3 regions of the Streptomyces sp. NPDC052682 genome follow, and region 3 is predicted to be linked to each of the others. Evidence: riboswitches for the same ligand, from Rfam matches in the RefSeq annotation. Region 3 holds a riboswitch; each other region holds the start of a gene.
What was found. Region 3 has a riboswitch for cyclic di-AMP ahead of AB0K80_RS13465 (LysM peptidoglycan-binding domain-containing M23 family metallopeptidase). Riboswitches for the same ligand answer to the same signal wherever they lie in the genome.
Positions count from the first base shown of each region.

Region 1: another riboswitch for cyclic di-AMP. It lies ahead of AB0K80_RS14110 (M23 family metallopeptidase); the one in region 3 lies ahead of AB0K80_RS13465 (LysM peptidoglycan-binding domain-containing M23 family metallopeptidase).
Region 2: another riboswitch for cyclic di-AMP. It lies ahead of AB0K80_RS18195 (transglycosylase family protein); the one in region 3 lies ahead of AB0K80_RS13465 (LysM peptidoglycan-binding domain-containing M23 family metallopeptidase).

Region 1 is NZ_JBFATS010000008.1:25,734-35,823, reverse strand. Features, by position in the region: gene AB0K80_RS14160 (DEAD/DEAH box helicase) at 1-387, shown strand, start outside; tRNA gene AB0K80_RS14155 (tRNA-Lys) at 600-672, shown strand; gene AB0K80_RS14150 (hypothetical protein) at 1,044-1,508, shown strand; gene AB0K80_RS14145 (hypothetical protein) at 1,512-3,137, shown strand; gene AB0K80_RS14140 (ATP-binding cassette domain-containing protein) at 3,189-3,884, shown strand; gene AB0K80_RS14135 (FtsX-like permease family protein) at 3,881-5,077, shown strand; gene ribA (GTP cyclohydrolase II) at 5,083-5,718, opposite strand; gene AB0K80_RS14125 (MarR family transcriptional regulator) at 5,844-6,359, opposite strand; gene AB0K80_RS14120 (dihydrofolate reductase family protein) at 6,449-7,588, shown strand; tRNA gene AB0K80_RS14115 (tRNA-Met) at 7,637-7,710, shown strand; cyclic di-AMP (ydaO/yuaA leader) riboswitch at 8,005-8,166, shown strand; gene AB0K80_RS14110 (M23 family metallopeptidase) at 8,179-9,207, shown strand; gene AB0K80_RS14105 (aldo/keto reductase) at 9,302-10,090, shown strand, end outside.
Region 2 is NZ_JBFATS010000010.1:219,134-229,223, forward strand. Features, by position in the region: gene AB0K80_RS18170 (protein kinase) at 1-907, shown strand, start outside; gene AB0K80_RS18175 (SurA N-terminal domain-containing protein) at 1,120-1,767, shown strand; gene AB0K80_RS18180 (nucleoside triphosphate pyrophosphohydrolase) at 1,855-2,895, shown strand; gene AB0K80_RS18185 (cytochrome P450) at 2,892-4,202, shown strand; gene AB0K80_RS18190 (transglycosylase family protein) at 4,349-5,335, shown strand; cyclic di-AMP (ydaO/yuaA leader) riboswitch at 5,523-5,691, shown strand; gene AB0K80_RS18195 (transglycosylase family protein) at 5,696-6,388, shown strand; gene eno (phosphopyruvate hydratase) at 6,628-7,908, shown strand; gene AB0K80_RS18205 (septum formation initiator family protein) at 8,027-8,503, shown strand; gene AB0K80_RS18210 (DUF501 domain-containing protein) at 8,522-9,055, shown strand; gene AB0K80_RS18215 (Ppx/GppA phosphatase family protein) at 9,052-9,993, shown strand.
Region 3 is NZ_JBFATS010000007.1:246,112-256,201, forward strand. Features, by position in the region: gene AB0K80_RS13455 (tyrosine-protein phosphatase) at 1-527, opposite strand, end outside; gene AB0K80_RS13460 (alpha-galactosidase) at 695-2,767, shown strand; cyclic di-AMP (ydaO/yuaA leader) riboswitch at 3,078-3,239, shown strand; gene AB0K80_RS13465 (LysM peptidoglycan-binding domain-containing M23 family metallopeptidase) at 3,244-4,182, shown strand; gene AB0K80_RS13470 (DUF6250 domain-containing protein) at 4,384-5,112, shown strand; gene AB0K80_RS13475 (SGNH/GDSL hydrolase family protein) at 5,258-6,043, shown strand; gene AB0K80_RS13480 (MBL fold metallo-hydrolase) at 6,419-7,645, shown strand; gene AB0K80_RS13485 (hemerythrin domain-containing protein) at 7,731-8,408, shown strand; gene AB0K80_RS13490 (ATP-binding protein) at 9,000-10,090, shown strand, end outside.

The DNA.
Region 1 (10,090 bases), on a different contig from region 3:
GACCGTGGCGGGCGTTCGTTCGACCGTGACCGTGGCGGGCGTTCCTTCGAGCGGCGCGACGACCGCGGCGGGTTCCGGCGCGACGACCGGGGTGACCGTGGCGACCGTGGCGGGCGTTCGTTCGACCGTGACCGCGGTGGGCGTTCCTTCGAGCGGCGCGACGACCGCGGCGGGTTCAACCGCGACCACGACCGTGGCGGCTTCCGCCGGGACGAGCGCGGTGGACACCGCGGCAGCGACCGGCCGTTCAACCGTGACCGTCAGGGCGACCGCCCCGGTTTCCGCACCGGCGGCCACGAGCGTCCGTACGGCCGTCGTGACGAGCACCGCGGCGGCGGTTCCTTCGGGCGCCGCGAGGACAAGCCGCGCTGGAAGCGCAACGGCTGACCCCGTCGCACGCTGAGCGACCGGCACGGATCGCAAACACGGAGCGCCGTGACCTCACCCTCCCGGTGGGGCCACGGCGCTCTCGCGCGTGCGGCACACGATGGGCAGCCCGCTGTCTCCGCCGGCTTCCCGCACCTTCGGCGGGGCCGCGTCCCGATACCCGATCGGAGACGCGGCTTCCTCGGGCTATGCTCGGGTAGGCAACATCGCCTGGGCCCTTAGCTCAATTGGCAGAGCAGTGGACTTTTAATCCATTGGTTGTGGGTTCGAGTCCCACAGGGCCTACGGGCGCGGGGGAGGGGTTCTCCCCTCTGACCTGCTGCGCAGCGCCCGGGTCGGCTTCGGCCGGCCCGGGCGCTGTCTCGTTTCGGGGCGTCCCGCTCACGGGTGAACAAGGGCGTTGTCCCATGGCGGGAAAGCGCCGTCCGTTCTGCTGTGATCGATACCGAGGGCACAGCAGTGGCGGATGATCACCGGCCGGTGGGTCTGATTCCCCTGGCTTCTGCTGCCTTCGTTGATCTCCCGCCGTCACCTTTCAGCCATGTCCGTCCGTTGTGATGGCCTCTATCCTCCCAAGGCCTGGTTGGGGCGACATGTCCCCTGGTCTCACCAGGGGTTGCTGCGCGCGCAGTGCGACGCGAAACGGGGAGGAACCAGTGAAGAAGCTCCTTTCGGCTGCAGGTCTGCTCGGTGCCCTGCTGACGGGGGCAGCCGGGTCGGCCGTGGCCATGTCCGACTCCGGCTCGACCCCATTGCCCGGTACGGGAGCGAAGGTCGAGGCCAACGCCTGGCAGTGCAACGCGTACGCCGACAAGTGTTCCTTCAGGACGTCCACCAAGACCACGAAGGGCGGCGCCAAGTACAAGGTCAGCAAGATCAGCAACACGGCGACCGTGAAAGCCAACGGCTGGCAGGCAACTCTCGCCCTGAGCCCGAGTGGCACGCAGGTCAGTGAGAACACGCGTCAGGTCAGCTGGACCAACAAGAACACCTGGATCGCGGACATCAGCGGCATCGCAGATCCGGGAGGCTCGCTCAACACGAGCATCACCACCTGCTCGGACGGCGGTGCCTTCAAGTCCGGTGTCAAGGGCTTCGCTTCGGCCTGTGTGAACGACTGATCGATGAATCCTCTCCTTGCCGTACGCCCCAGTCACCGCCGTCGCGGCCTCACAGCCGTGGCGGTGGCGGTCGCCGCGGCCGGACTGGGCGCACTGATGTTCGGCGGCGGCGCGGTGGACCGGCCCGGCCGGCCGGGCAGTGACCTCGGTGAGCAACTCGGCGGTCTGCGCGGCGCGAACGACCTGGTACGGGCAAGCCGCGTCGACGCCGGCCGGGACCCCGCGCTGTATCCGACGGCGTACGGCCGGCTGGAGGCCACGCTCGTCACGGGGCACCCGTCAAAGCCACCGGTACCCGAGATCCGTCCCACGGCCCTGGCCGGCCTCGTCCGCACCGATCTCCTGGACACCCCCGCCTGGCGGGCCCACTACGTGTGTCTCGCACTGGCGGGGGCCAAGGCGTCCGTGTCACCCGAAGCGGCAGCCGTCCTGGAGCGGGCCGGGGTACGGCAGCGGGCCGAGGAAGAGGCGCTCGCCTATCTGCGCCGACCGGACCAGGAGGACGACAAGGCGACCTCGCTCGCCACGCGGGCCGCCTTCCTTCACACGCTGACCTGCCTGGGCCGAGCCGGCAAGGTCCCTGCCGACGCCCGGGACCGTCTCGCGGCGGACGCCGCGCGCATCGCCGAACCGGTGCCGGTGCTGTACGCCGTCGACGCCTTGCGGGCGGTCGGGGTGCGTGTCCGGCCCACGCGTGCCCTGCGTGACGCCGAGGGGCACCTGAGGGACGACTGCGCGGGGCTCGACCCCCTCCAGCGGGCCGCCCTGGCCCTGTTACGCGGCCGTCCGACCGAGCGAACGCGCTCCTGTCTGCTGCCTGCCCTGGGAGAGTCCGATCCCCAGACGCGCTGGGTGGTCCGACGTGCGCTGCTCCTCGCGGACCCGGCCGGGTCGTCACCGGCGCGGCTTCCGGCTCCGGTGAGCAGCATCCGCCCCGACGGCCTGGTCGCCAAGTCTCCGGCCCAGTTGGGCTCGCTCACCGCCACCTATGACGCCGCACGTGCTCTGACCGCCGACGCGCAGCGGGACAAGGCACCGGACTGGCTGAAGCGCCGGTTGACGCAGTTGGCCTCGGACCCGGCACTCGATCCGTCCGACCGGATCCCGCTCGCCATGACGTGCCACCGCCTGGGGCTGGCGTGCGGACCGCAGGCTGATAAGGGCGTCAAGGAGGCCGCCGGGCTGACGGCACCGACACGCCTGACCACGGAGAACCAGCGCCGTTGGTACGGCGTCATGGCGGCGCGGGCCGAGTTCGGCTGGGGCTGCCTCCGTACCTCCGTGGCGTTGCCCGAGGAGAAGGGCACGGCGCTGTCACCCCGTTCACTTCGCATCGTGGCGGTCCTCGCCGAAGCCGGGTGCGAGGCCCACGTACGGCGGCTCACCGAGGGCACCGACCTCGTCGCGCAGGCCCGTCGGGCCCTGCGGGACGGGGATCTGCCGACCGCCTCCGACGCGGTGCAGGCGGCCCTCGTCTCCGACCAGAGCGTTCCGCAGTCGCTCTGGAAGGACCTGCCCGGCCTGCTCGAGCCCTACCGGGACGGGACGTACCCGGACCTGTATGCCGCCTCGCCCGGTGGTGCCGCCTCCGCGGAGGCCACCCGCGCCGCCTATTACCTCCTGGCCTGATCCCCAGAGCCGCCCCTGCCGCCCACAGCCCGAGAAGGACCCCTGATTCTCGTGAACACCCTCTCGCCACCCGTCGTCGCCGAGGGGCTGGCCTTCCGCTACGCCTCCGGCGGTGGCCTGACCCGTGTGGACATCGCCCTCGGGGCGGGAACCACGGCTGCCGTCGAAGGCCCGTCCGGCTCGGGCAAGAGCACTCTGCTCGCCCTGCTCGGCCTGATCCTCTCGCCGGCCGAGGGGTCCCTGTACATCAAGGGCACGGACACCCGCGCGCTGCCTCCGGCGGACCGGGACCTTCTGCGCCGGCGCCACATCGGCATCGTGCTGCAGGATCTTGGGCTCCTGCCGTTCCTCAACGCCTGGGAGAACGTCGCCTCCGCCTTCGGTCCCCGACTCGCGCGGCACCGGACGGCGGCCCGCGACCTGCTCGGCGACCTCGGCATGGCCGATCTGGCGAACCGTCCGGTGACCGAACTCTCCGGCGGCCAGCGGCAGCGTGTCGCCGTCGCCCGGGCGGCGGTGAAGCAGCCGGTGCTCGTCCTGGCCGACGAACCGACCTCCGGCCTGGACCCGGACAGTGCGCACTCGGTCGTGAGCGCTTTGCGTTCCTGCGCCGGACAGGGCGCCGCCGTTCTGCTCGTCACCCACGACCCCTCGGTCGCCGGGACCTGCGAGCAGCGCTACGTGCTCGACGCGGGCGTGTTGTCCCCCGCCCGTACGGAGACCGCTCGTGGGGAGGGCTCACTGTGAGCCGATGGTGCCTGTACACCTGGAAGCGCGACGGGCGTTCCCTGCGCAGGGCGTTGCCCGCGCTCACCGCGCTGGCCGCGCTGCTGGCCACATCCGCCGGGGTGGTGGCCGGTGCCGCCGGGGCCGTGGAGCGGGACGTCCTCGGGGCGGGTGGGCTCACCCAGATCGAACTGTCCTCCTTCGAGGGCGACACGTCCGTCCGCTCGCTGACCAGTTCGGCCCTGCGAGACGTCGAGAACGTGCCGGGTGTCCGACGGGTCGTCGCCGACTACGCCTCCGTGCTCTACGCCGAGGAGGACGGCACGTACGACCTGGCCGCCCGCACCCTGACACCGGGCGACGACCTGCCCGTCACCCGGGGCACACTCCCCACGGAGCCGCGCCGTGACGAGGTCGTCCTGCCCGCCGCCGCCCAGGGCACCGACTTCACGCCGCTGCTCGGCCGGACGGTCGCCTTCGGTTACACCAGGGCGACGGGCGCCGGGGCAGGTACCACCGACGTGATCAGACTGAGGATCGCCGCGGTGTACGACCCGAGTTGGCAGGCCGATGGCCCAGGTGTGGCCTATCTCGCGGAGGACACCGCCGCGTTGCTGGCCGCGGCACGGGCCGGGCTGGATCCCGAGAGGTACCGGAGCACCGAGGGCGCGCGGTCCGCTGTCGTCGAGGTCGAGCACCAGAAGCACGTGGCCGCCGTCACGAAGGCGTTGCAGGACGACGGTTTCTCCGCCTCGCCCGTGTCCGACCGGGTCCGCCACCTGCCGGGTCTGTTCGGTGCCGTCGATCTGGCGGCGCGCATCGGTGTCCTGGTCCTGGCCCTGGCCGCCGTCGGACTCGGTGCCGTCCGGGCCGCCGACAGCGCGCGGGCCCGGGTCGGGCAGTTCGCTGTGCTGCGGATCCTCGGCTCCGGCCGTGCCGACCTGCGCCGGATCCTGCTCGGTGAGGCCCTTCTGACCGGCGGAGTGGCGGGGACGGCCGGGCTGGCCGTCGGTATGGGGCTGTCCACCGCTCTGGCCGGTCCGCTCAGCGGTGTGCTCGGGCTGCCCATCAGGCGCATGGACGCCCTGCCAGGGCCCGGCTGGGCCGCCGCCGCGTTGTTGTTGCCCGCCGCCGGCCTGGCCGCGGGTACGCTGCTCGGCAGTCGGGACGTGCTACGCCAGGACCCTTATCTCACGGCACGGGCGCACCTGTGAGCGGCTCAGCCCGCCGACAGTTCCGTCAGCGCCGCCAGCGGCAGCGTGTGCTGGGTCTGCAGCACCTTCGCCCGCAGGTAACGGACGTTGTGCGCGGTCGTGAAGACACCCGTCGGGACGCGGTCGCGGACCGTGACGTCCAGGGCGCGCAACTGGTCGGCCTTGTCGGGGTTGTTGGAGAGCAGGTCCAGTTCGCGGATGCCCAGGGCCCCCAGCATCTGGGCCGCAGCCGTGTAGTCGCGGGCGTCCTCGGGCAGGCCCAGGGCCGCGTTCGCCTCGTACGTGTCGAGCCCCTGGTCCTGGAGGGCGTACGCGTCGAGCTTGTTGTAGAGGCCGATGCCGCGGCCCTCCTGGCGGAGGTAGAGCAGGACCCCGCCGCGGTCGGTGATGCGCTCGACCGCCTCGCGCAGCTGCGGGCCGCAGTCGCAGCGCGCCGAGCCGAACACGTCCCCGGTCAGGCACTCGGAGTGCAGCCGTACCAGCGGCACCGGGCCGGGGTCGCCCAGGACGACGGCCAGGTGCTCCCGGCCGTCCACCAGCCCGTGGAAGGTGACCAGGTCCGCGTCGACGCGGTAGCCGTCGTGGAAGCGCAGCGGGACCCGGACACGGGCGCGCGGGGTGGCGGCGGGGATCTCGGGCATGCGGGCCTCCGGGTTCCGTTCCAGTGCTTCAGATTTGAAGCAGGACATGGCCCGGGACTCTACTGCATGCTTTAAATTTGAAGCAACTGGCTATTCAGCCGCATGATGAGGGGCATCTCACAGCGTCATGAGCAGGGCGGCGACGAGCGGCGGCGCCACGGCACGTCGTCGGACGCCGGCCGCGTCGCGTCCTCCTGCAGCGCCCGTGCCACCTCGCCGCAGATCTCCTCCAGCTGCCCGACCTGCTCCTCGCTGAGGTGGTCGAAGAGGGAGGCCCGTACGGTCTCGACGTGCCCGGGAGCCGCGCGCTCCAGCACCGCCAGGCCCGCGTCGGTCAGCACGGCGATGCTGCCCCGCTTGTCCCACCGGCACGCCTCCCGCCGTACCAGGCCGTCCTTCTCCAGGCGCGTCACGGCGTACGTCAGCCGGGTCCGCGTGATCTTCAGCCGCTCGGCGAGGTCGGTCATGCGCAGCCGCCGCTCCGGGGTTTCCGAGAGGGTGGCCAGGATGGAGTAGTACAGGTGCGGCATGCCGGCGTCCTGCTGGAGCTGCCGGTCGATCGCGTCCTCCACGAGCAGGGTGGCGGCGAGGTACGCGCGCCAGGCGCGCTGCTCGGCAGGGGAGAGCCAGCGGGTCGTCATGCCGCCAGTGTAGGTTTGCTTCAAACTTGAACCAAGACCCACCAGGACCCGCCGCACGGCTCCCGGGTCCGGCTGCGAGGAGCGCGCCGATGCCCCACCCGTACGTCCTGCTGTCCGCCGCCGTCTCCCTCGACGGCTACCTGGACGACACCGGCCCTGAGCGCCTGCTGCTGTCCAGCCCCGCCGACTTCGACCGGGTCGACGAGGTGCGGGCGTCCGTCGACGCGATCCTGGTCGGCGCCGGCACCATCCGCGCCGACAACCCCCGGCTGCTGGTCAACGCGCCCGGGCGGCGCGCCGCCCGCCTGGCCGAGGGCAGGCCCGAGTACCCCCTGAAGGTCACGGTCAGCGGCTCCGGGGACCTGGACCCGGCGGCACAGTTCTGGCACACCGGGGGCGAGAAGGTCCTCTACACGACCGACCGGGGCGCCGAACGGGCCCGCGCCCTCGGCATCACCGCCGACGTCGTGCCGCTCGGCAGCGGCCTCGACTGGCGGCGCCTGCTCACCCACCTGCACGACGTGCGCGGCGTACGGCGGCTCATGGTCGAGGGCGGCGGGCAGATCCACACCCAGCTCCTCACCCAGGGCCTCGCCGACGAACTCCAGCTCGTCCTCGCCCCGCTCTTCGTGGGCGATCCGGCCGCGCCCCGCCTCTTCGGCCCGGGCTCCTACCAGGGCGGCCGGCTGCGGCTGCTGGAGACCCGCGCGATCGGCGACGTCGTCCTCATGCGCTACCGGCCGACCGCCCCGGGCACCGGCCCGCTGCCCTCGGCCGCGGACCACCACTGGCTCGCCCTGGCCTGCGAACTGGCCGAGCGCTGCCCGCCCTCGGACACCGCGTTCAGCGTGGGGGCGGTGGTGGTGGCGGCCGACGGTACGGAACTGGCCCGGGGGTACTCCCGCGAGGGCGGCGACCCCGTCGTGCACGCGGAGGAGGCCGCGCTGGCGAAGACCGGCCCGGACGACCCGCGCCTGGCGACCGCCACCGTCTACAGCAGCCTGGAACCCTGCGCCCGCCGGTCCTCCCGGCCGCTGCCCTGTGCCCGGCTGATCCTGGCGGCGGGCGTACGGCGGGTGGTCACGGCGTGGCGGGAGCCGGACACCTTCGTGGCGGGCGCGGACGGCAGCGGACTGCTGGCGGCGGCCGGTGCGGACGTCGTCGTCCTGGCGGAGCACGAGGAGCGGGCCAAAGCCCCCAACCGGCACCTGATCGGCGGCGGGCGGTGACGTGTGTGCGGGCTGTCCCGAACATGGCGTACACTGGTGTCATACCGACGCGGGGTGGAGCAGCTCGGTAGCTCGCTGGGCTCATAACCCAGAGGTCGCAGGTTCAAATCCTGTCCCCGCTACTGAAGGCTCAGGGCCGGAACTCATCGAGTTCCGGCCCTGAGTCGTTCCCGAGCCGGGGCGGCAGCGTCACGCGGTGTGACCGCACTGTCCCGCTCCGCACGGCAGTTGACGGTCCGTCAAGCCCCGTCAGTCACGCGAGGTGTGGTCAACTCGCCCGATTATCGCCGGTGATGACAGGTAAGTCCCCGGGAAATTCGCTAACGATCAAGCGGAACCGCTTGGAATCACCACCTCACCTCTATTAACGTTCGATAACGCAGCGCGGTCGTCCCAGCCGTCACAGAAGGCGGCTCCGTGCGCACGCGCCGAATCCCGCAAGGGAACCGGGGAACCACCACCATGGGGTGAATCACGCGGATACCGCCGTGCCGGCACGGCCGGCCGGTATACGCGCGTAGGAGACCTTCCCGCTCCGAACCCGTCAGCTAACCCGGTAGGCGGAGACGGAAGGAAAGGAGTACGCCTACGTGGCGTCCAACCGGCCTGCCCCCGCGGCCCCGTACGCGCCGAGCCGGCGCGAGACCGACACCTTCGGCTACGGCGGCCCCAGCGTCGACGAGGGCCCGTTCCAGGAGTGGAACCCCACCGAGGAGTCCATCCGTCCCGTACGCGGCCGGCATCGCGTCACCAAGCAGCGCGGCGGGCTCGCCCGCAGCTCCACCGTCCTCGGCGTCGGTGTCATAGCGGCCGTCGGCGCGGGCGGCATGGCCAGCGCGCAGACCGGCAAGCCGCCGGTGTCGATCTCCATGCCGGACCTGTCCTCCGTGGGTTCCCTGATCTCGGACGACGACACCCCCGAGGGCTCCGCCACCCCGCTCAGCAGCATCGGCACGACCTCCGCCGACACCGAGCAGGGCGCCGCCGACGCCGGTGAGGTGCTGCGCGCCCGGATCATGGCGCAGGCCGAGCGGCAGCAGGCCCAGGTCGAGAGCAAGGCCGCCGCCGAGGCCGCGGCCGCCGCCGAGAAGGCCGCTCAGGAGGCCGCCGAGAAGGCGCAGAAGGAGGCCGAGGCCAAGGCCGCCGCGGCCAAGGAGAAGGCGGAGGAAGAAGCCCGCAAGAAGGCCGAGGCCGAGCGCCTGGCCGAGCTGGCCAAGCAGTACACGCTGCCGACCTCCTCGTACACCATCACCTCCACCTTCGGCCAGGCCGGCGCCTACTGGTCCTCCGGCTACCACACCGGCCTCGACTTCGCCGCGCCCACCGGCACCCTCATCAAGGCCGTGCACAGCGGCACCATCACCGAGGCCGGCTGGGCCGGTTCGTACGGTTACCGCACGATCCTGACCCTCGACGACGGTACGGAGCTGTGGTTCTGCCACCAGTCCTCCATCAACGTCAGCGTCGGCCAGAAGGTCAACACCGGTGATGTGATCGGCCGCGTCGGCGCCACCGGCAACGTCACCGGGGCCCACCTCCACCTGGAGGTCCACCCGGACGGTTCCGCGAACGGCGTCGATCCGATGGCGTGGCTGCGCGGCAAGGGCCTCAACGTCTGAGCCCCGCCGGGGGATCGGGCAACGCCCGGGAGTTTACGAACCCTTGGCCGGACGCGTGGAATGGGCGGGTCCGGCCGGGTCGTTGACGACGGACATGACGTCGAACACCACCCCTTCGCTTCGCAAGCTCGGCAGTTCCGACCTCGAGGTCTTCCCGCTCGCTCTCGGGGGCAACGTCTTCGGCTGGACCGCCGACGAGGCCACCTCCTTCGCGGTTCTGGACGCCTACACGGCCGCCGGCGGCAACTTCGTCGACACGGCCGACGTGTACTCGGCGTGGGTCGACGGCAACCAGGGCGGCGAGTCCGAGACGATCATCGGCAGGTGGCTCGCCGCGCGCGGCAACCGCTCCGACGTCGTCATCGCCACCAAGGTCAGCCAGCACCCCCGGTACCAGGGCCTGTCCGCCGCGAACATCAAGGCCGCCGCCGACGCCTCCCTGCGCCGCCTCGGCACCGACTACATCGACCTGTACTACACCCACTTCGACCAGCCCGAGGTGCCCGTCGAGGAGATCATCGGCGCGCTGGACGACCTGGTGAAGGCGGGCAAGGTGCGCTACATCGCCGCCTCCAACATCTCGGCGGAGCGGCTCAAGGCGTCCCTGGAGTTCTCCGACCGCGAGGGCCTCGCCCGGTACGTGGCGCTGCAGCCCCACTACAACCTCGTCTCGCGCGACACCTACGAGGGTGAACTGCGCGACGTCGCCGAGCGCTCCGGCCTGGCGGCCGTGCCGTACTACGCGCTCGCCTCCGGCTTCCTCACCGGCAAGTACCGGCCCGCTACGACGGTGGACAGCGCGCGGGCGGGCGGCGCCGGCAAGTACCTGGAGACGGAGCGGGGCCGGCGCGTCCTGCCGGTCCTGGACGAGATCGCCGCGGCC
Region 2 (10,090 bases), on a different contig from region 3:
CCAGGTGCCCTTCGCGGGCTCCACGGCCCTCGGTGTGCTGCACCGGCACCTGTACGAGCCGCCGCTGCCCGTACGCCGTATCCGCCCCGAGGTCCCCGAGGCCCTGGAGACCCTGGTCCTGCGCCTGCTCGCCAAGGACCCGCAGCACCGCCCCGCCTCCGCGCAGGAGGTGTACGAGCAGCTCGAGCCCCTCCTGCCCGCGCGCGGCACCCCCAGCGGGGCGCCCCTCGACCCCACCCGCCCCTTCCTGCGCCCGCACGCCCCCTGGCCCGACCGCGCCCGCACCCCCGCGCCCCAGCCCGCGCCGCCCCAGCCCGCCCCGGTGCCGCAGGCCGCCGGGAAACCGGACATCGCCCGGGCCGTCGACGAGGTCAAGCGGCTGCTCGGCGAGGGCCGCATCACCCAGGCCGTGGACATCCTCGGCGCGATCCTGCCCGTCGCCGCCGAGCAGCACGGCGAGCACTCCCCGGTCGTGCGCACGCTGCGCAAGCAGTACGCCGCCACGCTCCTGGACGACGGGCAGTACCGGCGCGCGCTGCCCGAACTGCGCCGCCTCGCCGACGAACGCGCCGCCGAGGCCGGGCAGGCCGACCCGCAGTCCCTGCGGTTCCGCTACGAGGCCGCCCAGTGCCTGGAGCAGCTCGGCGAACCGGCGGCGGCGCTCGCCGAGTACCGCGCGCTGCTGCCGTACTACGAGAACCAGTACGTCGCGGCGGGCGACCCCGAACTGGCGTACGACGTCCGCCGTCGCATCGGCCACCTCCTGCTCGCCCTGGGCGACCGCGCCGCCGCCCACGACACCCTGGCCCGCCTGCTGCACGACGTGGAGCGCACGCACGGCCCCGGGCACCCGCAGGCCGCCGAGGTACGGCGGACGTTGCAGTGGCTGGGGCAGGTACGCGGCTAGGCCTGTCGTCTGGATCGTTCCGGCGTCGCGGGCTCTGGCACGCGGGGCCGGTGTCGCCGCGCAGACCTCCCTGGCCGCAGGGACGGGCGCGGCGGTGCGGGAAGTCGCGGTGAATCGTTGGTCGAATGGGTTGGCCAGAGCTGGGCCACTGCCTACCATCGATCACCGCAAGACTTTGTGCACCGTCGCACAATCTCCACCGGGAGGTCTCCTTGCACCGCCGCCGTCGCACCGCGCTCCTCCTCTCCGCCGCGATCGCCGCCGCGGCGCCCCTCCTGACCGCCTGCGGCAACGACGCGCACCCGGGTGCGGCGGCCGTCGTCGGCGGTCAGCGGATCAGCGTGTCCCAGCTGGAGGCGCGGGTCGACGAGGTCCGCGCGGCGCAGCGGGCGGCCGTGCGCGGCGACGCCCAGTACCAGCAGGTCATCGCCAGGACCGGCACCCTGACCCGCGACACCCTGCACACCATGGTCCTCGACCGGGTGCTGCACCAGGCCGCCCAGGACGCGGGCGTGAGCGTCACCCGCCGCGAGATCCAGCGGATGCGGTCCGGCCTCGAGCAGCAGGCCGGCGGGGCCAAGGCGCTCCAGGCGGCCTGGCTCCAGCGGTACGGCATCCCGCCGCAGCGCCTCGAGGAGAACCTCCGCCTCCAGCTCGAGGCCCAGAAGCTCGCCGAGAAGCTCGGCACCGACACCAGCCGCCCCGACTTCTGGAAGGCCCTGTCCAAGGCCTCCGCGAAACTGGACGTCGAGCTCAACCCGCGCTACGGCACCTGGGACGTCGAGAAGAGCAGCCGCGCCGACGCCAGGACACCGTGGGTGAAGGACGTCTCGGCGGCACAGGCGGAGCGCACCGCGTAGCAGGCGCCCGGCCGGTCGGCCGCCGCCGGGCATCGCGGCCTGTGGACAACTGATCGCCCTGTCGGCGCCGTGGGTTAGCTTCGAATCGTGAACGCAACCAGCCCCGAAGCCACCCCCGGCGCCGGCCCGGACACCGCCCCCGGCCGGATCGTCCTGCTCACCACCAGCCACCGGGTCGCCCCCGGCCTGCTGTCCTGGCCCGCCTGGCAGGCCCTGCACGCGGCCGACCGGGTGCTGTGCGCGGACGCGGCCCATCCGCAGCTGCCGTATCTGCGCGAGGCGGGCATAGCGGTCGACCAAGCGTCCCCGACGGCCGAGGACCTGGTCCGCGCCTGCGCAGGCGGCCGCACGGTGGTGCTCGTCGCGACCGGCGAGGGCGAGCCGGCCCTCACCGACGGCCTGGCGCGGCTGGCCGGCTCCGGCCGGGTCCGCATGCCCGAGCTGGAGCTGCTGCCCGCCTCCTACGACCTGCCGGGCGCCCGCCTCCTCGACCTGGTGCAGGTCATGGACCGCATCCGCGCCGAGTGCCCCTGGTCCTCCCAGCAGACCCACCAGGGCCTGGCGAAGTACGGCATCGAGGAGGCGTACGAGCTCGTCGAGGCGATCGAGGACGGCGACCGCGAGGAGCTGCGCGAGGAACTCGGCGACGTGCTGCTCCAGGTCGTCTTCCACGCCCGGATCGCCGAGGAGCACCCCGAGGAACCCTTCTCCGTCGACGACGTCGCCGGCGGCATCGTCGCCAAGCTCATCCACCGCCACCCGCACGTCTTCGGCGACGCGACGGCGACCACCCCCGAGGAGGTCAAGGAGCACTGGCTGCGTACCAAGGCCGCCGAGAAGCAGCGCACCTCCGTCACCGAGGGCATCCCGCTCGGCCAGCCGGGCCTGGCGCTCGCCGCCAAACTGGCCTCCCGGGTGCGCACGGCGGGACTCGACGTGCCGCTGCCCAGGACCGAGGGCATCGGCTACGAACTGCTGGAACTGGCGGTCCGGGCCGAGGCGCAGGGCGTGGACCCGGAGGCGGCACTGCGGGCGGCGGCCCGGGCGTACCGCGACGCGATCAGGCAGACGGAGACGGCCCGGCGGACGGACCCGGCCGGGCAGCAGGGCGGAGCGCAGGACACGTGACCGACCGGCCCCGGCCCACCCCGGACAGCCCGCAGCCCGAACCCCCGGAGCTGTTCACCTGGGAGTTCGCCACCGACCCGTACCCGGCGTACGCCTGGCTGCGCGAGCACGCCCCCGTGCACCGCACCCGGCTGCCCAGCGGTGTCGAGGCCTGGCTGGTCACCCGGTACGCCGACGCCAGGCAGGCGCTCGCCGACAACCGGCTGTCCAAGAACCCGGCGCATCACGACGAGCCCGCGCACGCCAAGGGCAAGACCGGGATCCCCGGGGAGCGCAAGGCCGAGTTGATGACGCACCTGCTCAACATCGACCCGCCGGACCACACCCGGCTGCGGCGGCTGGTCAGCAAGGCGTTCACACCGCGCCGCGTCGCCGAGTTCGCGCCCCGGGTGCAGGAGCTGACCGACCGCCTCATCGACGGGTTCGCCGCCCGGGGAGAGGCCGACCTGATCCACGAGTTCGCCTTCCCGCTGCCCATCCACGCCATCTGCGACCTGCTCGGCGTCCCGCGCGAGGACCAGGACGACTTCCGGGACTGGGCGGGGATGATGATCCGTCACCAGGGCGGCCCGAGGGGCGGGGTCGCGCGGTCGGTGAAGAAGATGCGCGGGTACCTCGCCGACCTCATCCACCGCAAGCGTGCGGCGCTGCCGCCCGAGCCGGCCCCCGGTGAGGACCTCATCTCGGGCCTCATCCGCGCCTCCGACCACGGCGAGCACCTCACCGAGAACGAAGCCGCGGCGATGGCCTTCATCCTGCTGTTCGCCGGCTTCGAGACGACCGTCAACCTCATCGGGAACGGCACCTACGCCCTGCTCACCCACCCCGGGCAGCGGGACCGGCTGCAGAAGTCCCTCGCCGCCGGCGAGCGCGAGCTGCTGGAGACCGGTGTGGAGGAACTCCTGCGCTTCGACGGGCCCGTGGAGCTGGCCACCTGGCGGTTCGCCACCCAGCCGCTGACCATCGGCGGGCAGGACATCGCCCCCGGCGACCCCGTCCTCGTGGTCCTGGCCGCCGCCGACCGCGACCCGGACCGCTTCGCCGACCCGGACGTGCTGGACCTGTCCCGGCGCGACAACCAGCACCTCGGGTACGGCCACGGCATCCACTACTGCCTCGGCGCCCCGCTCGCCCGCCTGGAGGGCCAGACCGCGCTCGCCACCCTCCTCACCCGCCTCCCCGACCTGCGGCTCGCGGCGGACCCGTCCGAACTGCGCTGGCGCGGCGGGCTCATCATGCGGGGACTGCGCACCCTGCCGGTGGCGTTCACGCCGGTGGGGCAAGGGGCGCACGCTGCGCAAAGGTGACACACGCTCAACACTGTGATCTTCACGTGATCTGCGCGGAACGAACTTGTGATGGGTGATCGTCTGCCGATACGTTCACCCATCAGCGCGGCGGCCCCCGTCACGGCCGCCACGCGGGTCAGTGCTGTCTCGTGAAAGGTCTCCGTATGCTCTCCGGGAACGGTCGTCACCGTCGCCCCCGTCAGGCTCCGGCTCTCCTCGTCGCGGCCGGAGTGACCGGTTCCGCCATCGCGATCCCGCTCCTCGGAGCCACCGGCGCGAGCGCGGCCGACGGGACGACCTGGGACCGGGTCGCGGACTGCGAGACCGGCGGCGCCTGGAGCCAGAACAGCGGCAACGGCCTGTACGGCGGCCTGCAACTGTCCCAGGAGGACTGGGAGAAGCACGGCGGCCTCGACTACGCGGCCAGCCCGGACCTGGCCAGCCGTAACCAGCAGATAGCCGTCGCCGAGAGAGTCCTCGCCGACGAGGGGGTCGGCGTCTGGCGCACCTGCGGTCTGCTCGCGGGCCTGGACAAGGACTCGGCCTCGGCCGACATCGACACGGGCGTGGCCGGCGACTCCTCGCCGAAGGCCGCGGAATCATCCGACTCGCGAGACTCATCGGGTTTGTCCGACTCTTCCGAGTCGTTCCGTTCCTCGGCGTCGCCGGACTCTGCGTCGCCGGACGCGCCGGCGCCCTCCACCTCCTCCGACGCCCCGTCAGGCACGGAGGGCGACGCGCCGCACATCGACGGCTCCTCCGCGGACACCTCGCACTCCGGCGACTCGGGCAACTCGAGCCGCGCGGGCGGTCCTTCGGCCCTGGCCGGCACGGACGCGGAGGCCGCCCCGGCCGGCACCGGCCGGCACCGCGGCCCCAGCGCCGAGGAGACCCCGGCGCCCGGCAGTACGGCCGGGGAGGGGGGACGGCACGCCTCGCGCGGGGACGCGGCCGCGCGGGACGCGGTGGACGGCTCGTACACCGTGCGTACCGGCGACAGTCTGTCGTCCATCGCCGACTCCCTTGACCTCGGCGGCGGATGGCACGCGCTCTACGCGGCCAACGAGCGCACCGTCGGCGCCGACCCCGACCTCATCCTCCCCGGTCAGACGCTTGCCATAGGGGTCGAACCGGGGCAGAAGAACCCCTGAAAGGGCGGCAGTTTCCCTCGCGGTTCGCGGTTAATGTCCCATGTAAGCGTGATGAGAGATAGATCTCAGAAGCCCTGATCGTCTTTGAAATTCCGCGGATCACCTGGCTACGGTCGTGACCGCTCGCCACCGCGAGCCCCGGCTGCCGCAACGCCGAATCCTGCCAGTGGCAGCCCGGGAACAGTCGTCGCGTCAAGCGCCGCGGGCAGGAGCGGGGGACCCAAGGTAGGCGCCGGGCCCAGCACATGAGGCTGGATCCGGCTAGGGGTGAAGCCGAGTCCCGCAAGGGACCCGGCCGGGCAACTCAACCGGCCCGAACCCGACAGCTCACCTCGCAGGCGTCGGTGAGGGGATCCATCCATGCTGTTTTCCAGCAAGGGCAAGCACCGCCGTCCGTCCAAGGCCGTTCGCGCCGTCGCCCTGGCCGGTGTCACCGGCGCCGCCGTGGCCGCGCCGCTGATGGCCGCCGGCACCGCCTCCGCCGCCACCGAGTCCGAGTGGGACGCCGTCGCCCAGTGCGAGTCCGGCGGCAACTGGTCCATCAACACCGGCAACGGCTACTACGGCGGTCTGCAGTTCTCCGCCTCCACCTGGGCCGCGTACGGCGGCACGCAGTACGCCTCCACCGCCGACAAGGCCACCAAGGCCCAGCAGATCCAGATCGCCGAGAAGGTCCTCGCGAGCCAGGGCAAGGGTGCCTGGCCGGTCTGCGGCAAGAACCTGTCCGGCGCCTCGTACAACGGCGGCTCGGCGCAGAGCTCCGGCTCCACCGAGACCCGCCAGAGCGAGCAGCAGACGGCCTCCCGCTCCACCGAGCGCCCGGCCCAGACCCAGACCCCGAAGACCCAGAGCCAGAAGACGGTCACCACCCCGACCGGCAAGAAGGTCAAGAAGGGCGACGGCGAGTACAAGGTCGTCAAGGGCGACACCCTGAGCTCGATCGCCGCGCAGCACGACGTCAAGGGCGGCTGGGAGAAGCTCTACCAGCTGAACAAGGACATCATCGAGGACGCCAACCTCATCTACCCGGGCCAGCAGCTGCACCTGAGCTGATCGGCCTGCCCTGCTCCCCGCCCCGGTGCGTGTTCCCCCGTACGCGCCGGGGCGGGGTCATGTCCGGCGGCACATCTGTGGCGCTCGGCGCTCCTTTGTTCCGTTCGGAAACAATTTACGCTCAGTTCTGTCCAAGGGGTGGGTGACCGGCTGGCCGATCGCCCCCGGCCGGTTAGGCTCGTCTCGCAGAGCCCCCGCGGCACTGCCAACCCGCGTCACATCCCAAGAAGGAGATGCTCGTGCCGTCCATCGACGTCGTCGTAGCCCGGGAAATCCTGGACTCCCGAGGCAATCCCACGGTCGAGGTCGAGGTCGGCCTCGACGACGGCAGCACGGGTCGTGCCGCCGTCCCGTCCGGCGCCTCCACGGGCGCCTTCGAGGCCATCGAGCTCCGCGACGGTGACCCCAACCGCTACCAGGGCAAGGGCGTCGAGAAGGCCGTCCTCGCCGTCATCGAGCAGATCGGCCCGGAGCTGGTCGGCTACGACGCCACCGAGCAGCGCCTGATCGACCAGGCCATGTTCGACCTGGACGCCACCGACAACAAGGGCTCGCTCGGCGCCAACGCCATCCTCGGGGTCTCGCTCGCCGTCGCCCACGCCGCCTCCGAGGCCAGCGACCTGCCGCTCTTCCGCTACCTGGGCGGTCCCAACGCGCACCTGCTGCCGGTGCCGATGATGAACATCCTGAACGGCGGCGCGCACGCCGACTCCAACGTGGACATCCAGGAGTTCATGATCGCCCCGATCGGCGCGGAGTCCTTCTCCGAGGCCCTGCGCTGGGGCGCCGAGGTCTACCACACCCTGAAGAAGGTCCTGAAGTCCAAGGGCCTGTCCACCGGCCTCGGCGACGAGGGCGGCTTCGCCCCGAACCTCGGCTCCAACCGCGAGGCCCTCGACCTCATCCTCGAGGCGATCAAGGAGGCCGGCTACACCCCCGGCGAGCAGATCGCCCTCGCCCTGGACGTGGCCGCCACCGAGTTCCACAAGGACGGGCGCTACGTCTTCGAGGGCAAGGAGCGCACCGCCGAGGAGATGACCGCCTACTACGCCGAGCTCGTCGACGCCTACCCGCTCGTCTCCATCGAGGACCCGCTGAGCGAGGAGGACTGGGAGGGCTGGAAGGACATCACCGCCAAGCTCGGTGACAAGGTCCAGCTCGTCGGCGACGACCTGTTCGTCACCAACCCCGAGCGCCTCCAGCGCGGCATCGAGGAGGGCGCCGGCAACGCCCTGCTGGTCAAGGTCAACCAGATCGGCTCCCTGACCGAGACCCTGGACGCCGTCGAGCTGGCCCAGCGCAACGGCTACAAGTGCATGATGTCGCACCGCTCCGGCGAGACCGAGGACGTCACCATCGCCGACCTGGCCGTCGCCACCAACTGCGGCCAGATCAAGACCGGTGCCCCGGCCCGCTCCGAGCGCGTCGCCAAGTACAACCAGCTGCTGCGCATCGAGGAGATCCTCGACGACGCCGCGGTGTACGCGGGCCGCTCGGCCTTCCCCCGCTTCAAGGGCTGACCCTCACCGGGTCAAGGCTGAGCCAGTCGCACGTACGTCCCCGTACTCGGTCCCGTACCGTGTCCGGGGACGTACGCGCGTATGACAGGCCAGACATCTGAACGGGAGGCGGGGAACCATGGCGGTCAAGGACCGGGACCGTTTCTCCACCGCGACCAGGATCCGGCTGATCGGGGAGCAGACGGCGGCCCGGGTCTACCGCTCGCAGACCCGGCGCCAGGCCCGCCGCTCCCGGCTGACCGGCCGGGCCGCGCTGCTCGCCCTGGTGCTGTGCTCGCTGATCGTGGCGCTCGCCTACCCGATGCGGCAGTACGTCTCCCAGCGCGCCGAGATCGCCGACGTCCAGCGTGAGCAGGAGCAGGCCCGCAAGCGGGTCGAGCAACTGCGCGATCTCAAGGCACGCTGGCAGGACGACGCGTACGCCGAGCAGCAGATCCGCAAGCGGCTGCACTACGTCATGCCCGGCGAGACCGGCTACGTCGTGATCGACCCGGGCGCGGCCAAGCAGTCCCGCGCCGACCTCGGGGCGGGCAACCGCCCCTGGTACGCCAATGTCTGGGACGGGGTCGACCAGTCCGACGCCGCCGACCAGTGAGACCGTAGAAAGACACATATGGACACGCCCCCGCCGACCACCGAGCGCACCGAGCCCACCGACGCGGACGTGGAGGCCTTCAAGCAGCAGCTCGGGCGGCCCCCGCGCGGGCTGCGCGCCATCGCGCACCGCTGCCCCTGCGGGCAGCCGGACGTGGTGGAGACCGCCCCGCGGCTGCCCGACGGGACGCCGTTCCCGACGCTGTACTACCTGACGTGCCCGCGGGCCTCCTCGGCGATCGGCACGCTGGAGGCCAACGGTGTGATGAAGGAGATGACGCAGCGGCTCGCCTCCGACCCGGAGCTGGCCGCCGCGTACCGCGCCGCGCACGAGGACTACGTCCGGCGCCGCGACGAGATCGAGGAGCTCCAGGGCTTCCCGAGCGCGGGCGGCATGCCGGACCGCGTGAAGTGCCTGCACGTGCTGGTCGCCCACTCCCTCGCCGCCGGCCCCGGCGTCAACCCGCTCGGGGACGAGGCCCTGGCGATGCTGCCGGAGTGGTGGCGCAAGGGCCCGTGCGTGACCGCCACGGACGAGGAGGACGGCACGTGAGCAGGGTCGCCGCCATCGACTGCGGGACGAACTCCATCCGCCTCCTCGTCGCCGACGCGGACCCGGCCACCGGTGAGCTGGTGGACCTGGACCGCCGTATGACGATCGTCCGGCTCGGCCAGGGCGTGGACCGGACCGGGCGTCTGGCGCCCGAGGCGCTGGAGCGGACCTTCGCGGCCTGCCGCGAGTACGCCCGGGCCGTCAAGGAGCTCGGCGCGCAGCGGCTGCGCTTCGTGGCGACCTCCGCCTCCCGGGACGCCGAGAACCGCGACGTGTTCGTGCGCGGGGTGCTGGACATCCTGGGCGTCGAGCCGGAGGTCATCACCGGCGACCAGGAGGCCGAGTTCTCCTTCACCGGCGCCACCAGGGAGCTGACGGGCCGGGCGGACCTGCACCGCCCGTTCCTGGTCGTGGACATCGGCGGCGGTTCGACGGAGTTCGTCGTCGGCGACGACCACGTGCGTGCCGCCCGATCCGTCGACGTCGGCTGCGTCCGTATGACCGAGCGGCACCTGGTCCGCGACGGGGTGGTCTCCGACCCGCCGTCGCCGGAGCAGATCGCCGCTATGCGGGCCGACATCGAGGCCGCCCTCGACCTCGCCGAACAGACCGTGCCGCTGCGCGAGGCGCGCACTCTGGTGGGCCTGGCCGGTTCGGTCACCACGGTCTCGGCGATCGCGCAGGATCTGCCCGCGTACGACTCGGCGGCCATCCACCACTCCCGTGTCTCCCACGACCGGGTCCGCGAGATCACGCACCGCCTGCTCCACTCCACCCACGCCGAGCGCGCGGCGATCCCGTCGATGCACCCCGGCCGGGTCGACGTGATCGGCGCGGGCGCCCTGGTACTGCTGGCGATCATGGAGCGGATCGGCGCGGAGGAGGTCGTGGTGAGCGAACACGACATCCTCGACGGCATCGCCTGGTCCCTCGCCTGACGGTCTGACGCCTGCGTGTGACCCCCGCCCCGGCCCCCGCCTGAGCGGCCCGGACGCCCGTTTGAGCGAGCGTGGCGGGGGTCCCCGGACCTGTCCG
Region 3 (10,090 bases):
CCCAGGGCGAGCAGCGTCACCGCGACGGACAGCCCGGCGCGGTCCTTGCCCGCCGCGCAGTGCATCAGCGCCGGGACACTGCCCTCGGCCAGCGCGTGCAGTACCCGGGAGTGCTCGGCGGTGCGCTCCTTGATGATCGTGCGGTAGGAGGCGATCATCCGGCCCGCGGCCTTGCCGTCCGCGAGGATCGCGCGCAGCTCGTCGATGTCGCCGTCGCGGACCATCTTCCAGAACTCGGCGCCGTCCGCCGGATCGGTGAGCGGCAGGTTCACGTTGCGCACCCCCGGCAGCTCCACGTCCGGGCCCTCGAGCTTCTGGTCGGCCGCGTTGCGGAAGTCGAAGACCGTGTGCAGGCCCAGGGAGGCCAGGAAGGCCGCGTCCTCGGCGGTCGCGTGCGCCAGGTGGCCGCTGCGGAACAGCACCCCGTGCCGCACCCGCCGTCCGTCCACGGTCGGCAGCCCGCCCACATCACGGAAGTTGCGCACTCCTGCCAGCTCGGGTTCGGTCGACGGGACCTGCTGCGTCACGGGGACTCCCTCCCACTCACCCCGCCGCGCGGCTCGCCGGCGGGCACCTTCCGACCATACGACATGGCTGCCAGGGGCAATGAGTTCTTCACAGACGTTGATCCAGGCCCGGTGACCGCTCATGATGTGGGGGTTTGATCGGACCTGTTGGAAGCTGTGAGGGCCTGATGCTGGAGATCTCCGAAAACGCGCGTACCTGGCTTCTGTCCGGGCCCACCAGCAGTTACGCCGTCCACCTCACCGACCGCGACGAGCTGCTGCACCTGTACTGGGGGCCCAGGATCGCGCTGGCCGACGCCGAGGCGCTCGCCGTGCGCCCGCTGCCCGCGTACTGGCCGTTCGAGGCCCCGCTCGACGGGCGCGAGGAGTACCCGGTCGAGGGCGGCCCGCGGTTCGTCCGGCCCGCCCTGTCCGTGCGCACGGCCGAACGGCGCGGCACCCAGTGGACGTACGACGGGCACGAGCGTGCCGACGACGGGGAGCTGCGGCTCCGCTTCCGGGACGGCGGCCTCGCCGTCACGCTGCACTACCGGATGCGGCACGACGTGGTCGAGCGCTGGGTGACCCTCGCCAACGAGGGGCAGGACGTCGAGGTGCTGCGCGCCGACTCCGCCACCTGGACCCTGCCCGACCGCGACGGCTGGCGGCTGTCCCAGCTGCACGGCCGCTGGGGCGCGGAGTCCCGGCTGACCCGCGCCGAGCTGACCTACGGCGAGAAGGTCATCGGCAGCCGGCGCGGCCACACCGGCCACCAGCACCTGCCCTGGGTCGCCCTCGAAACCGACGCCACCGAGGAGCGCGGCGAGGTCTACGGCTGCGCCCTCGGCTGGTCCGGCTCCTGGCGCATCGCCGTCGCCCAGCTCCCGGACGCGCGCGTGCAGATCACCGGCGGCGCCGGGCACGACGACTCGGGCCTGCTGATGCTGCGTACCGGCGAGTCGTACACCACCCCCGTCTTCGCGGGGCTGTGGAGCGACGGGGGCTTCGGCGGGGCCAGCCGCGCCTGGCACGCCTACCAGCGGGCGTACGTCGTCCCGGACGCCGACCGGGACCGGCCGGTGCTGTTCAACTCCTGGGAGGCGACCGAGTTCGACATCTCCGAGGAGCAGCAGCGGGCGCTCGCCGAGCGGGCCGCGGCGATGGGCGTGGAGCTGTTCGTGGTCGACGACGGCTGGTTCGGCGCGCGCACCAGCGACCGGGCCGGGCTCGGTGACTGGACCCCCAACCCCGACCGCTTCCCGCAGGGCCTGAAGCCGCTCGCGGACCATGTGCACGGCCTGGGGATGCAGTTCGGCATCTGGGTCGAGCCGGAGATGGTCAACCCGGACAGCGAGCTGTACCGGGCGCACCCGGACTGGGTGCAGTTCCAGCCGGGCCGCGCGCGTACGGAGTTCCGCAACCAGCTGGTGCTCAACCTGGCCCGCGAGGACGTCCAGGAGTACCTCTGGGACCAGCTCCACGGGCTGCTGTCCAGCGCCCCCATCGACTATGTGAAGTGGGACTTCAACCGCTGCTTCTCGGACGCCGGCTGGCCGGAGGACGCGTATCCGCAGCGGCTGTGGGTGGACCATGTGCGCGCCCTGTACGCCCTGCTGGACCGGCTGCGCGAGGCGCATCCGGGTGTCGCCTTCGAGTCCTGCTCGGGCGGTGGCGGACGGATCGACCTCGGGGTGCTCGGCCGGACGGACCAGGTGTGGACCTCGGACAACACCGACCCGCTCGACCGGCTCGCCATCCAGCACGGCTTCAGCCAGATCCACCCCGCGCGGGTCATGGCGGCCTGGGTCACCGACAGCCCCAACGCCATGCTCAACCACCGGGCGAGCTCGCTGCGCTTCCGGTTCGTCAGCGCCATGGCCGGGGTGCTCGGCGTCGGCGGCGACCTCACGAAGTGGTCGCAGGAGGAGCTCGACGAGGCGCGCGAGTGGGTGACGCTCTACAAGGAGATCCGGCCCGTGGTGCAGCGCGGCGACCTGTACCGGCTGCGCCCGCCGGCGGGCGGGCTGAGCGCCGTGCAGTACGTCCTCGGCGACGACACCGTCGTCCTGGCCTGGCTCCAGGCACAGCACTTCGGCGAGCCGATGCCGGCGCTCCGGCTGCGCGGCCTCGACCCGTCGGCGACGTACGAATGCCTTGAAACGGGCGAAATTCACCGAGGGGCGGTGCTGACGCACCACGGGCTGCGGGTCGGGCTGCGCGGGGACCTGGACGCCACCGTGGTCCGGCTGCGACGGCGATGACCTGATTCGAGTCGACTGTCTGAATAGGCCGCTTCTTCCTGACGTGCCCCGAAAAGGAGTCAGAATGCTCGGGGCACGTGAGCAGCGTCATAATCGTGACGATGTGTGGTTGCCATGTGCACGTAATAAAGGCCCTTTCCAAGGGAATTCGAGGAAAGCAAAAGATCCTTAATCGACCGACGGTCACCACAAAAGGCGGCGGAATTCTCCTGAATCGCCGTCACGGGCAACCGCACGCTTGTCCCCGCGCATCTTGTTCGCTTACGTTCGCCACCGATCCGGACGGACGCCGAATCCTGCCGCCGCCCGGAGCCCGCACACACTGACCCGTGTACGGCAGGAGCGGGGGACCCACAGGCAAGACGCCTGTTCCGGTCTCCGGAACAGGCTTGGGGTTAAGCCGCGCCTCGGCGCGGCCGGGCATCTCCAGTCCGCACCCGACAGCTCACCTCGCAGGCGCCGGAGAGGAATTCGCCATGCCCGCGAAGGGTAAGCACCGCCGTCCCAAGAGCCAGCGTTTCACTCGTTCCCTCGCCGCCGCCGGAACCGGTGGCGCCGCACTCGCCCTTCCGCTGCTGGGCGCCGCCGGCGCCCACGCGGCCACCCCGCAGTCCGCTCCGGACCAGGCCGTCGCGTCCCTTCCGGCGGCGCAGCAGAACGCTGCCGGAAAGAAGGACGGGGGCGTGCGGACGTACACCGTGAAGGCCGGTGACTACCTCGTCAAGATCGCCGAAGAGCAGCACGTCAGCGGTGGCTGGAAGAAGCTCTACGCCGACAACCGCGAGGCCGTCGGCGACGACCCGTCGCTGATCCACCCCGGCCTGAAGCTGTCGATAGGCAAGAAGGCCGCGACGGGCACCGGCAAGCCGGCCGTCCCGGCCAAGCCCAAGACCACGTCGTCGAAGCCGTCGTCCTCCAAGGCGTCGTCCTCGAAGACGTCGGCCGCGAAGCCCGCCGCCGCGAAGACCACCACCGCCGACCGGGCCGTCCAGGCCGCGACCAGCGCCGCCGGCTTCACCGCCCCGGTGACCGGCCCGGTCGGCACCGGCTACAAGGTGGCGGGCAGCATGTGGTCCAGCGGTTACCACACCGGCGTCGACTTCGTCGTCCCGACCGGCACCTCCGTGAAGGCCGTGGGCGCGGGCACGGTCGTCTCCGCCGGCTGGGCCGGCGCGTACGGCAACCAGGTCGTCATCAAGCTGAACGACGGCTACTACGCCCAGTACGCCCACCTGTCCTCGCTCTCGGTGTCGGCCGGCCAGACCGTCACCGCCGGACAGCAGGTCGGCCTGTCGGGCTCCACCGGCAACTCCACGGGTCCGCACCTGCACTTCGAGATCCGCACCACGCCCGACTACGGCTCGGACGTGGACCCGGTCGCCTACCTCCGTACGCACGGCGTCTCCGTGGGCTGACCCGCACGACCACTTGCCTGACACGCCGCCGAAGGCCGGACCCCGATCCCCGGGTCCGGCCTTCGGTGTGTGGGCGCGAACGCCTCGACAGGCGAGGGTGGTTGGGACACAGTGATCGGTGCGACGAGAGCAAGCGCTTTCCGTCCGCTTGCTTTCCGCCCGCTTCCCTTCCTCTCCCTCGACCAGAAGGAGCCGTGTCCCGTGCCGACCACCCGCAGAGCGTTCGCAGCCCTCGCCGCCGGTGCCGCCCTGGGGGCCCTCGCCCCGGCGGGCACCGCGCACGCCGCACCGCACGGACGGCCGCGGCCCCGCCGCCTCCTCGCCCACGACGACTTCTGCCACGGACTGGGCCAGTGGGTCACCGAACTCCAGGACGGCGGCACCGTCTCCGCCTCCCGAGGCGTCCTCGACATCGACGTCCCCAGCGGGGCCACGGTCTGGTTCCGGGAGCGGCTGGAGGGACCGTACGTCCTGGAGTACACCGCCACCGCGGTGTCCGAGGGCGGGCCCAACGACCGCGTCTCGGACCTCAACACCTTCTGGAACGCCACCGACGTCCGCTCCCCGGACGACCTCCTCGCCACACCGCGCGGCGGCGCGCTCGCCGAGTACGACCAGCTGACCTGCTACTACGCCGGCTACGGGGCGAACTACAACACCACCACCCGGCTGCGCCGGTACGTCGGCGAGCCCGGTGTCCGTCCCCTGCTCCTCGACTACACCGAACCCCTGCTGGTGCCGAACCAGCCCAACCGGGTCCGGATCGTCTCCGCCGGGCCGACGGTCCAGTGGTGGAACAACGGCCGGCTCGTCTTCGACTACACCGACCCGCAGCCCTACACGGGCGGCCACTTCGCCTTCCGTACCGTGTGGAGCCACTTGCGGGTCACCGGGTTCCGGGTGTGGCGGCCCAGCCCTCAACACCCCTGACACAGGGCGTATTCCGGACTTGACGAACACTTGGAGAGTGGCTTATCTCACCGCGCGTCAAGCCTTGCCTACGGTCGCGTAGGTCACATTCGAAGGTGAATCATGTCCTGCTGTGGCAGACGATTCGAAGAGTGACAGCAGATCAGTGATCGGGTCGTACGTTGCGGTGGGGGACAGCTTCACCGAGGGCGTCGGCGACCCCGGCCCCGACGGGGCGTTCGTCGGCTGGGCCGACCGGTTCGCGGTGCTGCTCGCGGACCGCCGGCCCGAAGGCGACTTCCAGTACACCAACCTCGCGGTGCGCGGCAGACTGCTCGACCAGATCGTGGCGGAGCAGGTGCCGAGGGCCGTCGAGCTCGCCCCCGACCTGGTCTCGTTCTGCGCGGGCGGCAACGACATCCTCCGCCCCGGCACCGACCCGGACGACGTGGCCGAGCGGTTCGAGCGGGCGGTGGCGGCGCTGGCCGCCGCGGCCGGCACCGTCCTGGTGACGACCGGGTTCGACACCCGGGGCATGCCCGTGCTCAAGCACCTGCGCGGCAAGATCGCCACGTACAACGGGCATGTGCGGGCCATCGCCGACCGGTACGGGTGCCCGGTGCTCGACCTGTGGTCGCTCAGGAGCGTCCAGGACCGCCGGGCCTGGGACGCCGACCGGCTGCACCTGTCGCCCGAGGGGCACACGCGCGTGGCGCTGCGGGCGGGCCAGGTCCTCGGCCTTCAGGTCCCGGCCGACCCGGAACAGCCGTGGCCGCCGCTGCCGCCGCGCGGCACCCTGGAGGTCCGGCGGGACGACGTCCAGTGGGCACGCGAGTACCTGGTGCCGTGGATCGGGCGACGGCTGCGCGGGGAGTCCTCCGGGGACCATGTGACGGCCAAGGGAGCGTTGTCGCCGCACGACATCAAGATGCGGATCGCGGCGGTGGCCTGAGCGCGGGGGCCGGGCTCGCGGCGCCCTTCGTGGGCCGCGGGCCGGTTCCGGTGTGGTCGGTCCTTCTGTGGGCTGCGGGTTCCGGCCCGCCCGGGGGGTCTCGTGCGGGCTGCGGGTTCGGTCCCGGATTGTCGGTGGCTGTTGTGGGCTGCGGCGGTCCCGGGTTTTCGGGGCTTCTGTGCGCCGCGGGCGCTCGGTCTCGGGGTCGGTGCTTCTGCAGCTCGCAGGTCCGGTTCCGGCGCCGTCGGTGACCACCGTGGGTCCGGCCCGGGCGTCAGCGTGGGCGGTGGCTCCCGTCGGTCGCGGGACTGACCCCCGGCCTTGTCGGTGGCCCGACCATAATGGGATGCCTCACCGACTCCACCTGGAGGTACCGTGGCCGGTTTCCGTTCTCTCAGCTCCGGATTCCGCGCGCTGCGGCCCCCGGCCTTCGGTGCGGATCCGAGCGGGGAGCGCATGGCGCGGATCCGTAGATCGCCCCACTTCAAGGACGGCGTCTTCCAGAACCCGGGCGGCCCCGCCCGGACCCGGCCCTCGGCCTCGGGCCGGGAGTTCGCGAAGCTGTACTTCGACAAGGAGGCCCGCGGACGCCGCGCCCCCCAGGGGGCGATGCCGGTCCACGCCACCACGCTCGCCGACCTCGCCAAGCCGCCCGCCAGTGGACTGCGGCTGACCTGGATGGGCCACTCCAGCGTGCTCGCGGAGATCGACGGACAACGCGTCCTGTTCGACCCGGTGTGGGGCGAGCGCTGCTCCCCGTTCCCATTCGCCGGGCCCCGGCGGCTGCACCCGGTGCCCCTGCCGCTGGCCGCGCTCGGCCCCGTCGACGTCGTCGTCATCTCGCACGACCACTACGACCACCTCGACCTGCCCACCATCAAGGCGCTGGCCGGCACGGACACCCTCTTCGCCGTGCCGCTCGGCGTCGGCGCCCACCTGGAGCACTGGGGCGTGTCCGCCGGCCGGCTGCGCGAACTGGACTGGCACGAGACGACCGGGGTCGGCGGTCTCGCCCTGACCGCCGCCCCGGCCCGCCACTTCTGTGGCCGCGGCCTGCGCAACACTCAGCACACCCTGTGGGCCTCCTGGGTCGTCGCCGGGGAAGAGCACCGGATCTACCACAGCGGCGACACCGGCTACTTCGAGGGCTTCAAGGACATCGGCGCCGACCACGGCCCGTTCGACGCCACGATGATCCAGATCGGGGCCTACTCCGACTACTGGCCCGGGAACGACCCGGAGGTCGCGCCGCTGCCCGGCGCCTGGCCGGACATCCACATGAACCCCGCGCAAGGCGTCCAGAGCCACCTCGACCTGCAGCGGGGCCGGCCGGACGGTGCCCTGCTGCCCATCCACTGGGGGACCTTCAACCTCTCCCTGCATCCGTGGGCCGAGCCCGGCGAGTGGACGCTGGCCGCCGCCCGCGCGGTCGGACAGGCCGTCGCCCTCCCCGTTCCGGGCCAGCCCTTCGAGCCCGCCGGAGCGCTGCCCACGCGCCCCTGGTGGCGGGATGTCTCCCGGCCGCTGAACCGCAGGTGGCCCGTCCCGGCCCTGGCTTCCGAAACGTCCCGTGACGACCTCGACCTGGTGGGCGAGGACTGACCACGGACGAGCCGCGTGCGCCCCGCCGCACCGGGGTACCCGGCCTGTCGCCGGCTCATGGCCGGTCTGCCGAAGGGAGAGGTCCATGGCCCGGACCCTGGAAGAGCAGACGGTGCAGCAGCTCGGCGGTCCGCGCAGTGTCCTGGCGCGGCAGCGGCGCGACCACGCCGAGATGGACCGGCTGATGGAGAGGTACCAGGCCCTTCAGGACGGTCCGGAGCGTGAGGCCGTCCTGAAGCAGACGGTCCAGCTGGTCTTCAGCCACGCCTTCGCGGAGGAGACCGTGCTGTGGCCGGCCGTACGGCGCTCGGTCGAGGGCGGCGAGGAGCTAACCTCCCGGGTCGAGGAGGAACACCAGCAGATCAACGATCTCGTCGGCGAGATCGAACGCCTCCGGCCCGGCGATCCCGAGCGCGCGGACAGGGTGCGGCGGGTCTTCGCCCTGATACGGCAGGACATCCGGGACGAGGAGGACCTCGTGCTGCCCCGGCTGCAGGCGGCCCTGCCCACCGGCCGGCTGCGCCGGCTCGGCACGGCATGGGAGACGGTCCGAAGGAGCGCGCCCACGCATCCGCACCCCGTCGTCCCCCGCCGCCCGCCCGGCAACGCGGTCCTGGGCGTCCCGCTGAGTCTGTACGACCGGATGCGCGACGCCGTCGGCATGCGCGTGCCCAGGGCCGTGGTGAGGAAGGTCCTCGCCGGGCTGGCCGGGCTCGTGGTGTCCGTCGCGGTCACGGCGGTGCTGCGGCGCCGGCGGCGCTGAGCGGAACCGGTGCCCTTCGTGCTGCGCCCGCTGGTGGCGTGGGGGGCGCTCGGCCGGTCTGGCGGGGTCCGTCACTGGCCAGGGCGCTACGCAGAGTGAGTATCTGAGGGAAGCGGCGGTGCGGGGTCGAGCGCCTGCCGACCGCCCCGTCGCGCGTGGGATGGGTGCGCCCCGTGGGGCGGGCGGCCGAGGGGTCTCTTCAGCCCGCCCGACTGCCTGTGACCGCTTCTGAGCAGCTCGGATCGATTTCTTCTCCCTCGCGCCTGAGCGTTCCAGGCGTGCGTCGCTCAGGCGTGCGAAGCCTCATACCAGGGCGGGATGCTCTCCGTATGAGTTTGTCAACTGCCCACCGCACATGATGCGCTGGCGACTACCGTGAGTGGCCGTCGAGCAGGGGAGCGGGGTCGGTACGTGCAGGGGCAACGCGGACGAGGCGGTCGGCGCGACGGGGAGGCCGGCGTGGACCCCGCGAGGCACGCCCGCGCCCCGGAGCCCCGGACAGCGCGCGTCCGGCCGCGTGAGCCCGGCCGCACCCCCACGAGCTTCCCCGGCAACGGCAACCAGGCCCGACGGACCCGTACGAGGACACCGATGTCTCACCACCGCGCTCCGGCCGCCCGTGCAGAACGCCGTGAGGGCGGGCGGCACGGACGGCCGGTCATCCGTACCGCTCCCGCGCTGCCCGAGACCCACATACGGCCCCAACTGCTGCGGATCGCCGTGCTGCCGCCCGTCGCGGTCGCCCTCAGCGGCTGCGCGGCCGTGCTGTTCACCGTCCGCTCCACCGGGGCGCGGCCGAGCCACACCCTGTGGGCGGTCCTCGGCGGTGCGGTCTCGGTGACCCTGGCCGGCATCGTCATCGCCGCCGTGGCCGCGAACCGTACCGCCCGGGCCGTGCACGACCGCATCGGCGTCCTGCGCCGCGGCACCGCACGGCGCGAGGCCGACCTGCGCGCCCTGGTGGAGACGCTGCGCCGCGGCGACGGTCCGCCCCAGCAGCGGGAGCCGCGCGACGGCGCGCCCGACGACGCCGACGACTTCGACCTGCTCGCCGCCGACCTGGCCCGCGCGCACGACAGTGCCGTCACGGCCGTCGTCCAGGCGTCCCAGCTGTCCAGCCAGGCGGGCAGCGAGCAGAAGCTCGAGGTGTTCGTCAACCTCGCCCGGCGCCTGCAGTCGCTGGTGCACCGCGAGATCTCCCTCCTCGACGAGCTCGAGAACGAGATGGAGGACCCCGACCTGCTCAAGGGGCTCTTCCACGTCGACCACCTCGCCACCCGGATCCGCCGCCACGCCGAGAACCTCGCCGTGCTCGGCGGGGCCGTCTCCCGGCGGCAGTGGAGCAACCCGGTCTCCATGACCGAGGTGCTGCGCTCGGCCATCGCGGAGGTCGAGCAGTACTCCCGGGTCAAGCTGGTCCCGCCGATCGACGGCGAGCTGCGCGGCCACGCCGTCGCCGACGTGATCCACCTGCTGGCCGAACTCGTCGAGAACGCCACGGTGTTCTCCGCCCCGCACACCCAGGTGCTGCTGCGCGCCAACCTCGTCACCTCCGGGCTCGCCGTCGAGGTCGAGGACCGCGGACTCGGCATGCCCGTCGAGGAACAGGAACGGATGAACGCCCTGCTCGCCGACCCGGACCAGGTGAACGTCGCCCGGCTCCTGGACGACGGACGCATCGG